Regions from separate parts of the Collibacillus ludicampi genome, predicted to be linked through region 3. Evidence: riboswitches for the same ligand, from Rfam matches in the RefSeq annotation. Region 3 holds a riboswitch; each other region holds the start of a gene.
The links. A riboswitch is a leader RNA that binds a small molecule or an ion and turns the genes downstream of it on or off. The one in region 3 is predicted to bind cyclic di-AMP.
Positions count from the first base shown of each region.

Region 1: it holds a riboswitch for cyclic di-AMP, as region 3 does, so the genes downstream of both, DNHGIG_RS04755 (hypothetical protein) here and ehuB (ectoine/hydroxyectoine ABC transporter substrate-binding protein EhuB) in region 3, are expected to answer to the same signal.
Region 2: it holds a riboswitch for cyclic di-AMP, as region 3 does, so the genes downstream of both, DNHGIG_RS01845 (LysM peptidoglycan-binding domain-containing protein) here and ehuB (ectoine/hydroxyectoine ABC transporter substrate-binding protein EhuB) in region 3, are expected to answer to the same signal.

Region 1 is NZ_BOQE01000001.1:928,304-933,544, forward strand. Features, by position in the region: gene DNHGIG_RS04730 (YidC/Oxa1 family membrane protein insertase) at 1-343, opposite strand, end outside; gene DNHGIG_RS04735 (hypothetical protein) at 1,030-1,512, shown strand; gene DNHGIG_RS04740 (YolD-like family protein) at 1,829-2,179, opposite strand; gene DNHGIG_RS04745 (DinB/UmuC family translesion DNA polymerase) at 2,282-2,734, opposite strand; gene DNHGIG_RS04750 (DUF3055 domain-containing protein) at 2,736-3,023, opposite strand; gene DNHGIG_RS04755 (hypothetical protein) at 3,096-3,368, opposite strand; cyclic di-AMP (ydaO/yuaA leader) riboswitch at 3,376-3,509, opposite strand; gene DNHGIG_RS04760 (iron-containing redox enzyme family protein) at 3,684-4,436, opposite strand; gene DNHGIG_RS04765 (MgtC/SapB family protein) at 4,755-5,241, shown strand, end outside.
Region 2 is NZ_BOQE01000001.1:351,376-356,616, forward strand. Features, by position in the region: gene DNHGIG_RS01835 (alkaline phosphatase family protein) at 1-309, opposite strand, end outside; gene DNHGIG_RS01840 (glycosyltransferase family 4 protein) at 287-1,441, opposite strand; gene DNHGIG_RS01845 (LysM peptidoglycan-binding domain-containing protein) at 1,551-2,327, opposite strand; cyclic di-AMP (ydaO/yuaA leader) riboswitch at 2,332-2,466, opposite strand; gene DNHGIG_RS01850 (aminotransferase class I/II-fold pyridoxal phosphate-dependent enzyme) at 2,565-4,028, opposite strand; gene DNHGIG_RS01855 (YwhD family protein) at 4,120-4,584, opposite strand; gene dapF (diaminopimelate epimerase) at 4,784-5,241, opposite strand, start outside.
Region 3 is NZ_BOQE01000001.1:1,386,661-1,391,901, forward strand. Features, by position in the region: gene ectA (diaminobutyrate acetyltransferase) at 1-126, opposite strand, end outside; partial or broken gene DNHGIG_RS06880 (ATP-binding cassette domain-containing protein) at 233-559, opposite strand; gene ehuD (ectoine/hydroxyectoine ABC transporter permease subunit EhuD) at 589-1,296, opposite strand; gene ehuC (ectoine/hydroxyectoine ABC transporter permease subunit EhuC) at 1,300-1,953, opposite strand; gene ehuB (ectoine/hydroxyectoine ABC transporter substrate-binding protein EhuB) at 2,059-2,964, opposite strand; cyclic di-AMP (ydaO/yuaA leader) riboswitch at 3,073-3,216, opposite strand; gene DNHGIG_RS06900 (GNAT family N-acetyltransferase) at 3,404-3,943, opposite strand; partial or broken gene DNHGIG_RS06905 (DUF72 domain-containing protein) at 4,054-4,898, opposite strand; gene DNHGIG_RS06910 (amino acid permease) at 5,011-5,241, opposite strand, start outside.

The DNA.
Region 1 (5,241 bases), 460 kb from region 3:
GTGTCAAAAACAGTGAATACATCCCCATGAAAATCGGTGTCTGGATCAAGAACGTAGTAAACATGGAGAACGGCTTCAAGCCTCTTCCCTGATAGAGTTTCATCGTTTCCTGCATCAGTTTGTTTGGGTCTTGTGCATACCGTTCACGAAGTTGCTTGATTTCTTCTTGGATCTTCGCTTGTTTAACTTGTTGTCTCGCCACACGCAAACTGAGAGGGAAGAGAAGACAACGAACAGAAAGGGTCAAGAGAATAATCGCGATTCCCCAATCTTTCACGATATGGTAAAAGAAGGTGAGCAAGAGTGACAATACGGACACGATCGGTTGAATCCACACATGCATACTTCTTCCTCCTTGTATGATCCGGTTCTATTGAAAAATACAAGGAAGAATGGTCGTCTTCATCGGTGGATACCCGTTCCTGAGGTTGTTTGCGTCTTACATACATTCTCCTCTTTCTCTGGATCGGAAAAACGTGTAACACGACCTGTTTGCCGTCCCGAACCGTTTCGGAGCAAAGGTAAGTGGAATGTGTATTCTTCCAGACGGAACCTACGAGATAACGGATCAGGAAAGTAGATACGACAAAAGTCAGCCACAACAAGGTCATATCCAGCGGCAGTTCCACCTGCTCACCCCCCTTTCTATTTCCCAACGAAAGTTTCTATTTGGAAGTACGAAGATCATTCAGAATTTTATCTTGCACGTTGATCTGTTGTTGCTTTGTGCCTTTTTTAGACGTTTCTTTTTCAATGGTTTTGTTCGCCATGATATTCCCTCCAGTATCTCCAATATAAGCGAAATGGTTGGGGAAAGGAAGTCGAGCTTGCACCGATAGAGCTTAACAGCTGATCTTATGCGCTAGGTAAAAGAAGTTTGGGCCATCCTCTATGAGGAATATTTTGTCATTCTTAATGTATAGACATTACATTAATTATATAAAATCGAATATTTACAAAATTTTAACAGGATATTTAATACTAATGATGAAATATATTGGTATAAAGTAATTATAAGGAGGATATGGAATGAAAAAACGATTCTTAATTGGTTCTCTCATAACTGCTATTGCGATTACAAGTGCGACTCCCTCTTTCGCCGCTACAAACTCTAAGGTCAAATTAAATCAAGGAAATGTTCAAGTAAAACCAAATTCTGTTGATGGTGGTACTCAAAATTGGGATGGGAGCTTTTCAACTACCTATGTGATTCCAAAATATATTATTACTTCGGCAATCTCCACTGGTGTCGGTGTAGCCACCAACTTTTTACAAAGTAAATATGGTCTTCCTAAAAGTGCTGCTTCATTCATAGCTGCTGCAGTTACTGGATATTTTTCAGATAAAGTAATAAAAGGTGATATTACGATTCAATCATATGTTGACTATCGTTGGGTGACTAGATATACATCTTGTTATTATAGTTGTTTGGATATGTATTATATGGGAGATTCATTTATAGGCTCTAAGTTTTATTCCTATACTGCAGAAGTTTTACCTTATGTTGATTGAATATTCACTATTGAATTAAATAGATATATGGCGAGGCTGACTTAAAGTCATGCTCGCCATATATTTCGATAAGTTATATAAATGGAGGAGCATATGAAAACAATAATAAATAACTTGTTAAATTTTGTTATTTTTGCATTTACTTTTATACTGGTTTCTTATTTTGTAAATAAAAACCTAAATTATCTTGAAATAATGAAAAACCTATTTATCAGTTATGGGGGATATATACTTTATTTCCTTATAAAGAAGTTATTTGAAAATATTAGTAAATGAATCGCATGGATTGTATCTACAACGCTGATCGAGTCATTCTTTAGTGTTCAATATCAATGATGTCATCTAGCTTGATCCGAATAGTCCGTTCTCCCAACGTACTGAGTCCGACAAGTATCCGCGTCGAAATATCAATTTTCTTCGGAAGTACATGTACCCGTTCAATTCCTTCTGGATGAAAGACGTGAATGGTGATTCGTTTCTCATCCTGCAAGGCTTCCGACAACTTTCGGCTCATCTCTTCTAATTTATCGCTATCGAGGGTTGGCTTTGTCAATAAACGTTGTTTATATTCATACTCTGCAATTGCCGCCCGATGCTCCGGCAAGATCATGCGAGAACCTTCCCAAAGTTTATTTCCACGTTCCGTAAGCATTGCACGGCGAGTCACAAAGATCACCTCTTGTTTGTGTTAATGAAGATTGGTACCATATTTTTGCTGATATTTAACCTCTTAAGAAAAGACATGACGCGTGATTGCGTTCATGTCTTTTTATGCATAGTGCCCACCAATTTTCGAAGCTCTTTCCGGAAGAATGCCGGCTTTCGTTAAAGAGGCACAACGCATAAGAGAAGTAGCACCATACTTGGCACGGATTTTGTCCATTGTATAGCCTAGCTCCCGTTTTCTTACCTTGTCCGAAAAGAGATCCAATTGCATCACACTGTCATCAACTAAGTTGGTTACCCCCATTCCTACAGCGCGAACGGGCGAACCATACCAAAACTTTCGAAACACATGGAGTACCCCATTAAAAATCTCCATCGTGATGTTCGTATGGGTTGGTAATGAAAAGGAGCGGGCGAATCCGTGGGTCATGTCCGAGTCTCGGACATATACGTTTACTGTCTTTCCCGCCTTTCTCTGCTCAACAAGGAAATGGCTGAATCGCGAGACAGGAAAAAAAGAAACCCGGAATCTTCCGGGTTCAACATCGAAAGAGATTTCAGTACTGTGTGTGTATCATCCGATCGCTTAAAGGTGTTTCCAAGAAACCTGCCAAATGGCGCGCTTCTTCATCATTCAAACCGAACTTGGATGAAAGGATATCCGGAATATGGATATCATGTATGTCCAATAACGCGCTTCGTCCCGTCTGAAGGCAAGTCACAATCGTCTTGCCGAGAAAATGTTGCGAATACGTCAAGGTGAAATCAAATCGTCTTCCGCCTTTAATGAACCCTACATGGCGGGTACGGGTCGTTTCTTCATGATCAAACAAGATCTGTTCCATGAGTCTCCGCCTCCTTTTCGTTAATTTTCTACACAAGTCCTTATACATATAATATTTTGATTATTGAACAGATCATGAAGTCATGTTTTCACCGGATGTTTCATCCATACGTTTGCAAGTAGACCGGTTATTTCTGGTTAACTGGGAAAGCCTGTGTTGGATTTGTTGATTTTTCAAATAATCGTGAAGTTCAACTTCCTTCTTGTTCCATTCGTATTCGTCAGGCGAATGTTGTAAATCATCCGGTTCGTCAAACCCGTACCAGCCATCTTCAATCAGATCCGGTAAATAAAACCCCCGAAGGGGATACCTACGGGGGGTACGGTACAAGAATTTACGAATCATCGCTCATCACTCCTCTCTTAAACGCTTACGAAGTTAGCTGCCGGGTTCGGACTTAAGAGATTGTCCTACCAATCAGACGACTGGATTCACCCCAAAAAGATGGTTCCCCCGTTTCCTTTCGGAATTCAGCGATGGAGCTATGAAATTGTACATACAATTATATGCGGATCCGCTGTTCTTGACAACTGTTGCTTGAAGCTGTTACAACAAGAATCTCGGATGAAATTCGAGTATGGATTGGATGATATATTCTCTTGTCGTATTACAGAGAATGGCTCTCGATTTTCCTCCTGTACACGCCGCGACCATCAGAGGTTAGATCCTTTGCCCTTCCGCGACAGCCATCATGCGTTCATAGATACCTTCGTAGAACTCCGCTTCCGACATGGCGATATACACGCCCGCCTGATAGATCCGCTGCAAATCCGCGGGATCTTTGTATTCCACCAAAATATCTTTACAAAGCTGATAGTGGCGAGGTTCATGTGTATCGGCATGCACCAACCAGAATGTCACATTCAACTTTCTCGTCTTGTTATAATTTGGATGTTGCAGACCTTTGCCTATAAGCCCCATGACTTCCCCCGCAAACAACTCCGAACCTAACCCAACAGCAGCCATCGCCTCTAACGGTGTCGCATTTTGCAGGAAGCGAATAAACGTATCAACCGCGCGTTTCGCTGGCGGTGCTACCGGATAATCGGGAATATGCTCATCACTGATGAACACATCAGGGGCAGCCGATTCCAAAAAGGTACGATACAGTTTCGAATGATATGCCTTCGGATTTCCACGGCCCCCTTCATCCCAGAGGTTATCGACAAGCGGCACCCACCATTTGTCAATCGGCTCTACAGCAGCGACGGCAGCCCCCAGGACGCGCGGAAAACTGCGGCTGTAATAACTGTAGATCAAGGCGAATTCCCGAATCTGCTCCTCAGAATACACCCCGTTCAGGAGTCCGGTCATAAAACGTCCCTTGATGATGCGTTCATTGACTTTATCCATGACCGCTTGTTCCACTTCTTCATATGTATGAAACACAGGTTTGTTTTTATCGCTGGTCATCCTTCCATCCTCCTATCTCATGAATCTTTACGCCCACTTATTGTAGGATACAAGGGGAGATCACGCAACAAACGGAATGTCATGCCATTCTTGTGGTTGGGTGCGCCACATCAAAAGGTTGCTGACACAACGTCGTCGAGGTTGATTGTCAGACATATTTGTTCATCTCGAATTACGTACATTTTTATAGTACACTAAAACAAAATAAAGGGAACCATTTTGAAGTCGTGTGCGGATATTCCTATGAGGTTTATTCGTTCAATTTCAAGTCATTGCACACAAAGAGGTGTTTATAAGATTCTAACTGGGGTGAATGATTTGGATTGGCTTTTCCACACATACTATGACGATTTCGTGATCTTATTTCGATTGCTGTTTGCTTTTGTTGTGGGAGCAATTATGGGGCTTGAAAGAGAGCGATACTATCAATTTGATCATAAAATTAAAACAGCCGGTTTTCGTACGTATTCACTTGTCTGCTTGGGTTCCTGCATATTCGGATTAGCTTCCATTTACGGGTTTCCGACCATAGGATCGACACACGACCCTGGCAGAATAGCGGCGCAAGTGGTTACTGGAATAGGTTTCATTGGAGCCGGAACGATCATGAAATCAAACGAAGGCATTAGAGGTCTCACTACGGCTGCAGGAATGTGGGTAGCATCGTCCATTGGCTTGATGATTTCTTCCGGTTTATATGTACCCTCCATTATTGCCGCATTATTAGCCTATGTGATACTGGACTTCCATCGACTGTTCCCAACGGTTTTTAACTTCCGCTCAAAAGATGAAAAGAACCTGCAAG
Region 2 (5,241 bases), 1.0 Mb from region 3:
TTTTTCGCCCGTCACTTTGTTTCCGGCACCTATCGTCGCATAAGCGGCTTCCTCCGAACGTATCCCGGCCGTATTGGTACTCATCATTCCAATGGATCCTTTTTTCATCAATGTATATAGATTGGGCGTTTTTTCAGGTGAAATATGTTCAAGGGAGAGACCTGCAGCCAAAACGAGGATCACCCGTTTGTGCGATCGAATGCTTTCCGCGAGCACCGATTTCTGCGGGATAAGCATCATCAAAATGGAGAGCAGAGAGAGAAAGATCAGTTCCTTTCTCCCTTTGTTATAAAGAAACTTTCTCTTCATCAAACGCTCCCCTTTCTTTCATGCAAGCACGATACACTTCTAACGTTTCTTGTAACATTTTGGAAACCGTAAAATAGGCAGTCGCATACTCCTTTCCTTTCATTGCCAATTGTCGTTTCAAAGGCGGATCCATATACATTCGTTCCACCGCTTTTGCCAGTGCACACGCATCTCCCGGTTGGACAAGCAGGCCGGTTTCTCCGTCTTGTACAACTTCTTCTAATCCCCCCACGAATGTAGCGATCAGGGGAACACCCGCAAGCATCGACTCGGCCGCGACAAGACCAAAACCTTCTTGCAAAGAAGGAATCACGCAAAGATCGAATCCTCTGAGAAAACGAACTGCGTCGGGGACGTGTCCGAGAAAACGGATACGACCTTTTGTATCGATTTTTGCTGCCATTCTTTCCAACTTGTCTCGTTCAGGCCCGTCACCGATGATGACGAGATCCATATCATAACCACAACGCAGAAGCGTATGGAATGCGTCTAGCAAGAAGGAAACTCCTTTTTCATAGATCAGACGACTGATCGTCCCGATGACAAAACGGTCGTTTGCTACCCCAAGAAATTTCCTTGCATCAGTAACTGTAAAAGGTTCCCTGGGTAGAGCAACTCCATTATGGATGATACGGATTTTCTCCTCAGACACATCGAGTCGAGATCCGCAATGTTTTGCCAATGCATGAGAAACTGTGATCAAACAATCGGTATCACGCAGCAGCCATTGTTCCAATCCCTGATAGACCCTTTTCCGCCACCTATTCTTCGGTTCTATAAAGTTATGTATGGTATACACGAGACGAGGGGTTTTTTTCATCATTCGTGCAGCCAATCTTCCGACAAGCCCCGCTTTTGCTCCGTGCATATGCAGAATATCCACTGGATTGTTCTCCATCCATTCTTTCAAACGTAAGGACGCCAAGAGATCATGATATGGCGCCCATCCATCATAAATAGGAATACCCACTCGTCTGACTCCTTCAGGAGCTTCACGAAAGAGACGTGAATCAGGCGGACAGGCAACGGAAACTTGAAAGGAAGCGGAAGACCCTCTGAGCAGATGCTGTACATGCTGCAGCATGCCTCCTTCCGCGGGACGAACAAGATGAAGAATATGGATGGATTGCATAAGTACACCACCTTCGTTTCCAGTATTCCCCTCTTATTTCGAAAATATGTAGCATGCAAAAAAGGGCTTCCCTCTCAAAAAGAAGAAGCCCTTTTTACCCACTGAAATCTCACTTCAGTACTTTTACTGTTACATTTTGTACGCCAAATTTACGCACCGTAGCGTCATCCGCATGAATATAGATATCGATACGGTTGCCACGAATCGCCCCGCCGGTATCTTCAGCAGTGGCCATGAAGCCACCGGCCGGGAGGTTCGGATCGTTATAGCCGGAAATCCACACTTTGGATCCCAGTGGAATCACATTCGGATCCACGGCGATCATTCCCTGTGCTACGTGCTTGCCTGTCTTTGTCAAACCGCCCCATCCTGTAGAATCTGCAGGACCGTATGCAGTCGCTACACAATCAAGCGTCTTTACGACTTGCGCATCGGCAACAGGTGAAGCTTGATCCGTATGAACCGGAGCGGTCTTGTTCCCCTCTGTTGGTTCTTCCGGTGTAGCAGAGGCTGCAGCCGTTACCTCCTTGCTGCCAACAGGAAGCTGTAAGACTTGTCCAACCAAGATCAAGGACCCTTGCAAACCGTTTGCTCGTTGAATTTCTTCCACAGTCGTGTTGTATCTCTGCGATAGCTTCCAAAGGGTATCCCCTTCAACAACACGATACGACATCGGTTGATTCATTTCTTTTCCCGACTGAATTTTATCGCTTGTAAGATGATTCGCAATCTTCCAGGCGCTCACAGTCGTTCCTGTCTTCTTCGAGAGGTCATAAAGTGTGTCACCCTTTTGTACCGTATATGTTGTCGCGGACGCTTGTGCAGATCCAAACAAAGCACCACACAGAATGGCTCCCATAGCCAGTGCTTTGACACGTTCTTTCATATTCACTTCCTCCTTCAAAGGCCTCCGGAGTTAGCTGACGGGTTCGGGTGAAGGATCCCCCGCCTGTTGGTTACCAATAGGTTCACCCCAAAAGTTGGTTCCTCCGTACTTGATCAACAAGATTCGGCCATAAAATGTACGCAGAATAGTATACCGATTACCGATCAAAACTTCATTAGTAATCGAATGGTGCAGGAGGAAGAAAGTACATATCAATAAAAAACAGTCTATCTGCAATCAGATAGACTGTGCAACCACCTTCACGTACTCGATATTCGGATCATCCGTTCCTTGTACGGGCAAACCCGCTTTCATATGTTCGCGGATATAATCCACGTTCTCTTGTGTGACGATTTCGCCGGGAAGCAAAATCGGAATCCCCGGTGGATAGACCATCACGAGTTCCGCAAACGTGCGACCGATCGCTTCATCGAGAGGAACGACTTCCGTTTTTGCATAAAAAGCGTCCCTTGGGGACATTGCGAGGAGGGGTACCGCCGGTATCTTCACACGAACTTCTGTTTTATCGCGCTGCCCCACAAATTTCTCCGAAATGCGACGCAAGGCGGATACAAGAATGTCGATCGTTTCGTCCGTATCTCCGAATGTAACGATACAAAGGATGTTATAAAGATCGGAAAGTTCCACTTCAATATTAAATTCTTCCCGTAAGATCTCCTCCACCTGATGACCCGTAATGCCCAATTCTTTCACAGAGATCGTTAATTTGGTGGGGTCGAAGGCAAACTTCGAGGACGAATCCAGAATTTCCTCGCCAAAACAATAGAGCCCGGGGATTTCGTTGATCTCCTTACGCGCCCGTTCCGCCAAACGGATCGCGGTATCGATCAATTCATGCCCGTGCATATAAAGATTCTTGCGCGCCACATCCAGTGATGCTAGCAATAAATAAGAAGTCGATGTCGTATGAAGCATCGATAAGATCGCATGAACATGTGATGGATTGACCAGTCCCTCACGAACGTTCAAGATGGATGACTGTGTCAACGATCCACCCAATTTATGAACCGAGGTAGCTGCCATGTCAGCCCCCGCCTTCATGGAAGAAAGAGGGAGTTTCTCGTGAAAAGGAAGATGCGCGCCGTGCGCTTCATCCACGATCACGGGAATGTTGCGCGCATGTGCCAGTTCCACGATGGCTTGCAAGTCACACGCCACACCAAAATAAGTCGGGTTGATGAGAAGTATCGCTTTCACATCCGGATGGTGTGTCAGCATCATAGAAACAGTCTCTACGGATACACCGTGCGCGATTCCAAGATTGTGATCCACGTCCGGATGCATGAAGATCGGTTGTGCACCCGATAAGATAATCGCCGTCAATACCGATTTGTGCAAATTACGCGGAACGAGAATCTTGTCCCCGGGGCCGACAACCGACATGATCATCGTCATGATCGCGCCGGACGTTCCTTGAACGGAAAAAAACGTGTAATCGGCACCGAACGCTTCCGCAGCCAACTCTTGTGCATCACGGATCATCCCCATTGGATGATGGAGATCATCCATCGGTGCGATGTTGATCAGATCGATCGACAAAGCGTTTTGTCCGATAAATTCACGGAATTCGGAAGGCATTCCGCTCCCTTTTTTATGACCGGGTATATGGAACTGAATCGGGTTTTTTTTCGCGTGTTCAACAAGCGCCGAAAAGAGAGGAGTTTCATTCTGTTTATTCATAAGGCAATTTCCTTTCTCACGTACATAACGAACTGATTATATCAGAACCACCTCTGTAACGGAATGTATTTTTACAAAAATATGTTCATTTTTATGAAAGAGAGGATTTTACATTTTCATCCGTATTTTTCCACAGTTCCCCGCCGCGAAATTCCCGCAAGAAATCGGACAAAAGTTTTTTTTCCTTCTCCGTCAAGGCATCTACCTGTACTTTGCCTTTCATCGCTGCATCCATCTTGTTCACTTGATCAGGAAGACTCTTGTAGCCGGTTCGCGCTTCCTTATCAATCACGAGTACGGAACCGCAAATCCCCGAGTAGCCGAAGCCCCCTTCCGTACGACGCAAAGTGACCCAAATAACAGGGATACGGATGCCCCCCGGTACTTCATCGGGACTTTTAGCTGAAAATGAGATGCCTCGTTCCACGCGGCTCTTCCCGTGAATCGCGCCATTATCAATGAACACCTCTTCTCCGTCAATGATAACCGCCGATAAGGTAGCAAATTCGTCGGGGGTATCATGTCGGGAACGACCTGTGATTCCCAATTGTTCCATATGTTCAACTCCCTTCCAATCTTGAAAAATATGTAGTTTGGCGGCGTATGCTTTGCGTTCGTGCTCCGTGGAGGTCGTCTCGCTGGGAATATGTTTAGTCGTTGCGAGACGACCTCCAAAGTCGCTGTCTCACGCAAAGCATTACGCCCACCCAAAGTCACTTTTCATCCTCTGATGGTGCCGCTTGCGACATGGGGTACTACTTATAAAATATTCCGTCACAAACGAATGTGGCAGGACCCGTCATATACACTTTTCCGTTTTCTTCGCTCCATTCGATCTCAAGATCGCCACCGAGTAAATGAACGAGAACTTTGCGGTTCAATTTCCCATTGAGGATGCCTGCGACGACCGCCGCGCAAGCACCTGTCCCGCAAGCTTGTGTGACGCCGGAACCTCTTTCCCATACGCGGAAGATGATTTCATCGCGCGAGACCACTTGAATAAACTCCACATTGACCCGTTCGGGAAACAAGGGGTGATGTTCCAATTTTGGCCCCAAGTTTGTTACGTCGATTGTTTCCACGTCATCAACAAAGATGACCGCATGGGGATTGCCCATGGACACACAGGTAATCCGATACGTATTTCCATCGACTTCAACCGGTTCCATGATCATCTCCGATTCCGGATCCCCTACAACGGGGATGTCTTTCT
Region 3 (5,241 bases):
AAAGTATTTGCATAAAAGCAAATAGCTGTAAGCGGAATTCAGATCCAGAACACCTGTGTCGCGTACGAGTTTCCAGATCTTTCGCCCATCTTCCACGTTCGGTTGACGAAGTTGAATGTTTTCCAATTCATCAACGGTACTCAGTTGTGTGACCGAAGTATTCTGAAGTCATTCGTTTGAGTGGCATCTCAATCAACCTCCTTTATGAGTCGGTACAATTTTCCCTCATGGATCACCCCCTTCGAAAACGGCTCAAGAACATTTGCAATCGAGGACTTTTGGAATTGCCAAAGATCTCTTCCGGCGTTCCTTGTTCCACGATTTGACCACCATCCGTGAAAATCACACGATCGGCCACATCTCGTGCAAAATCCATTTCGTGTGTGACTAATATCATGGCCATATCCCCTTCAGAGGCGATTCCCTTGATCACTTCAAGCACTTCACCGACAAGTTCAGGGTCTAGGGCCGATGTCACTTCATCAAACAACATGATTTTCGGTCGCATGACCAAAGCCCGCGCGATCGCCACACGTTGTTTTTGTCCGCCGGAAAGCTCGATCATGCTTGTTGCTCGTAAAGGGAAGCTCAATATCCCACTTCCTTTCTGCTTCCTATTGGATTTGCCTCTCCGCTCAAATTTGATAACTTTCGATTTAATCGGTACTCTAGACGGCGAACCAGAAGCGATGAAGGGTAACTCAAGAGTAGGAACATCAAACCTACGATCGTAAATCCCTCAAGATAGCGAAAGGAGGTAGAGCCGATCATTTTGGCCGTTTGCAAGATCTCCATTAAAGTGATTGCCGATAGAATCGGTGTCTCTTTAAACATGACAATCAAGTAGTTTCCCAAGACCGGGATGACCGGCGGTATCGCTTGAGGTACGATGATTCTGCCCCACGTCTGCATTTTTGAAAAGTTCAGAGCGACCGCAGCTTCCCATTGGCCACGAGGGACGGAATCGATCCCTGAGCGATACACCTCGGACAGGTACGAACTATAATGCAATCCTAAGCCGATCACTCCCGCTGTGAAGGGGGAAAGTGAAACCCCAAACACAGGCAGCACGTAAAAAATAAAATACAGCTGAACAAGAAGAGGGGTGCTCCTCACAAATTCCACAATTCCGCCTGTAACTAGAGATAAGGGCTTACACGCGGATCTCCTGCCAATCGCAAGCAAAAGTCCTGCGATCGCTGCTATGAAAAACGCCACGAACGTGGAGGTAACGGTTACCTTTAACGCTTCAAGAAGTTGCGGAACGATGGACCAGGCGAAATCCCAATCCCACATGGGCTATGACCTCCCTGCAGCAACTCTGCGCTCAATCAGGCGAATTCCCCATGTGATGGGGTACGCGAGAATGAAATACATCACGAGCAAAAGAGTATAGATCTCGGTGGTTTGGAATGTCGAGGTGCTGAGAATTTTCGCCTGAAAGGTTAAATCTGCAAGTGTAATGAGAGAAACCAAGGCCGTACCTTTCAGCAATTCAATGAGCAAATTTCCGAAAGCCGGCAACATCATGACAAACGCTTGGGGCCATATGATACATCTCATTCTCTGCCAGGGAGTCATGTTCAACGCGATCCCTGCTTCCGTATGTCCTTTTGGTACGGCAAGGATCGATCCACGAACCACTTCTGATCCGTAAGCCCCATAATTGAGCCCCAACGCAAGTACCGCGGCTGCCATTTTTGGCAATTCGATGCCCAGGATCGGCAGGGCAAAATACAACCAATACAACTGAACCAGCAGGGAGGTTCCGCGAAAAACTTCTACATAAATAGCCGTTACGCCCCGAATCATTGAATATTTGGACAGGCGGCCAATCCCCGCAAGCATGGCTAAGAAAAGAGCTGCGATCATCGAGAGAATCGTAATCTCGAGGGTGATCCCCGCGCCTTTCAAGAGTGGCGGGAGTAAGTCTAGGAACGAATAGATTGACATGCACTCCTTTCGATCTTGATCATCAACACTCAAGTAGAATGAGAATGAAGGATCTTGTGAAATCTGTCTGCATCGAATTATTATAGAATGGGGAGATATGCATTCTTACTGTTCGTTTGTACACACTTGCTCAGCTGTTACATTGCCCGGCAATTCCTGTTTGGTAAATCCGAAGGGCTGAATGATCTTGAATAGTTCACCCGATTCCTTCAGTTTCTGTAACTCACGATTGAATGCATCACGGAAGTCCTTGTCTTCTTTGCGGAAAGCCGTTGCCCCGTATCCTCGTGCGCTCTTCCCTTCAATCATCGGTTGTTGAAAGTCCATCACTCTTTCAATTGATGGATCTTTCACCGCATCGAGCACCGATTGCAACGAAGGCCCCGTCATCGTAACCACATCCGCTCGGCCTGCTTGTAGTGCGGCGACAGCGGAAGGCTGGTCGGGAACCGTTACGATCTGTGCGGCGGAGACTCTCGACTTTTGCAGATAATCAACCTCTATAGCTCCGGTCATCACTGCAACTTTCACTTTCGGGTTGGCGGAAATATCCCGATAACTATGAATATTCACTACATTCCCTTTCTTCACCGCGATTGCCTCACCGATACTGTATTCAGGGTCGGCAAATGCCACTTCTTTGCAACGTTCCGGTTTAATGAACATACCCGCCGTGATCATGTCGAAACGCTTAGCTTTCAGCCCGGGTATCAGTGATCCAAATTCGGTGATCTCACCTCTCATCTCATGAATCCCTAACCTTGTGAGAACCGTACGCGCGACCTCAACCGCTTCACCCGTCAGCTTTCCATCTGGTGTTACATAGGCGTAAGGTTTTTCATTCGCAAATCCGACGGTCACATATCCTTGTTTTTTTACACGCTGCCAAGTAGATTCCACGGATGTGTCGGAAGAGGTGCCGACACCCGTCTTTCCTTTGGAGACTCCGCAACCAACCACCGCAGTCATCATGATCAGGGACAGCCCTAAAGTCCTAAATAACTTTTTCACTAGACAACCCCTTTCGCAAATTCTCGTCTACGCATGAAAAACAAAACCCCCGAGGACAAATACCTACGGGGGTATAAAATAAGCGAATACTTTCCCATGAACATCATTCACCCCTCTCTTACACTGCTTACGAAGTTAGCTGACGGATTCGGGCTGAGAGTCGGCCCTACCGGTCATGCGAGACTGCATGCCCGGATTCACCCCAAACGTGGTTCCCCCGCTTCCCTTTCGGGAATTCAGCATCACACAATATTGACTTTTCAGATTTGATTATAATCTTATCCGCAGATAGGGGCAAATTACCAGTTGGTAAGGAATTCCGACCATAGGGAGGGATATGGGAGAATTCTCTTGCTGAACTACCGTGCACAAAAATGACGGAATATTCTCGGGGAATAAGACAATGTATTCGACATACCAAGAAGGCCATTCGCGAACTTTAATGTTTGATGAATTTCAAGACTTCGTCCGGGTCTGCCAACTTGCGCCCGTAATATTTTTTAGAACGGAAATTGTGGATTTCTTCACACGCCTTGGCCATTTTCTCCATAATCACATTCTGGGGCAAATCTTCCGGACTCCAATAAAAGATATTCATTTCATATGGTTTTCCGTCTTCATCTTTCCTGCGGTATTGAATACGATCCGCCTTGACAAACCCGTTTTTGCGATAAAATGCTTCCCTCTTTTTCGTGTCTTCATCTTCGTGATCAATAGGCTCCACTTCTACGATGATCGTCTTCCCCTTTTCTTTAAAACGGTTGAGGAGTTTCGTGCCGACTCCTTTCCCTCTTGTCGCAGGATTGACGAGTAAATAGTCAATAAAGATAAATGTAGGGAATTCGGCATACATCACGATGTATTCATCTGTCTCTTCTTTGTGGTAGGTGTCCTTATCCTCAATCAGGTCATAGAGTTGACGCGGATCTTTCATCTCGTGTTCTGGAAAGTAATCGGCCAGCCGTTCATACCATTCCATGACATTCCCTCCCTTTAAATTCAAGATTTATTCGTATCGTTTGTTATACTATACAAAAACATACCCGGATGATAAAAAAGCTTCCCACCATGCTTTTCGTGGGAAGCTTTTTAAAAGAAATCCAATTGCCGCGGAGACAATCCTTTATATTCTATGCCCAAGAGTTCGATCATTTCCATGGCATTGGCGGCGGCATGTCCGCCCGAATTGTTGTTGAATAAGACACAAATCTCTTGTGATCTTTGTTGCAGATCTTTCAACTTCTCTTTCCACTCCGTTAACTCTTCCCGGCTATACCGGTATAAGTAACGGATGTCTCTCCAATTACCGTCTCCGGTATTCGTCCATCCGTTTACATTACGCCCGTGAAAGCGTACGAGTGTTAATTGACGATTCGTCGGATGCAAAACTGTGGGTATGGAGCCTGCTCCCGCTTGCGGTTCATCGCAAATGCTATGGATCCATCCTTCTTTCTCCATAAACGCGATTGTTTTTTCCAACATTCTGGGCGTGAACCAACTCCTGTTTCTGAATTCAAGCGCAACCGGAATATCACCCATCTTCTCCTTCGTATAGCGAAGAACATCCACATTTTCTTTGATACATTCAAACCAGGGTGGGTATTGAAAAAGAACGGCTTTCAATTTACCCGCTTGTATGACCGGTTCAATCGATTGTTTAAACGCATCAAACATTTCTCCCAGACTTGAGAAAGGATTCTTTCCTCTTAAATGTCCGGTCATTCCTTGGTATGCCTTGATAATGAAAGAAAAAGCGGGCGGGGTTTCTTCGACCCATTTGCTGTAGTTTTTCTCGGGAAGGACGGCATAAAAAGAACTGTCTACCTCCACTATCGGAAAATAGGAACTGTAGACTTTCAGTTTATCCCCGCTTGCCACCCCGTCCGAATACAAGTCCTTATGATCCCCCAACCGGTCAGGCCGATTTTAATCATGTTCTCTCTTCCTTTTCTCACTGCTCTTTCCGTATATTATAGAAAATTATACATGATAAAACGCAGAGAAGGCCCCGCGATATAAAGAGGGCCTTCTCTGCGTATGCAAATCTTATGATGCGTTCTTTACTTTGTGAAATTCACTTTCTACCTGATTGGCTTTATGAAAACCTTTCCCGTAATAAAATGCGACCAAAAGGGCTAACCAAAGAGGTCCGACGATGAGCGCGATACGCGTATCCGGGAAATAAGCCATCAAACCGACGACGGCGACCAAGAATGCGAGTGATACATAGGAGCTCAATGGCGCCCAAGGCATTTTATAGACCAGTCGGCGTTGCTC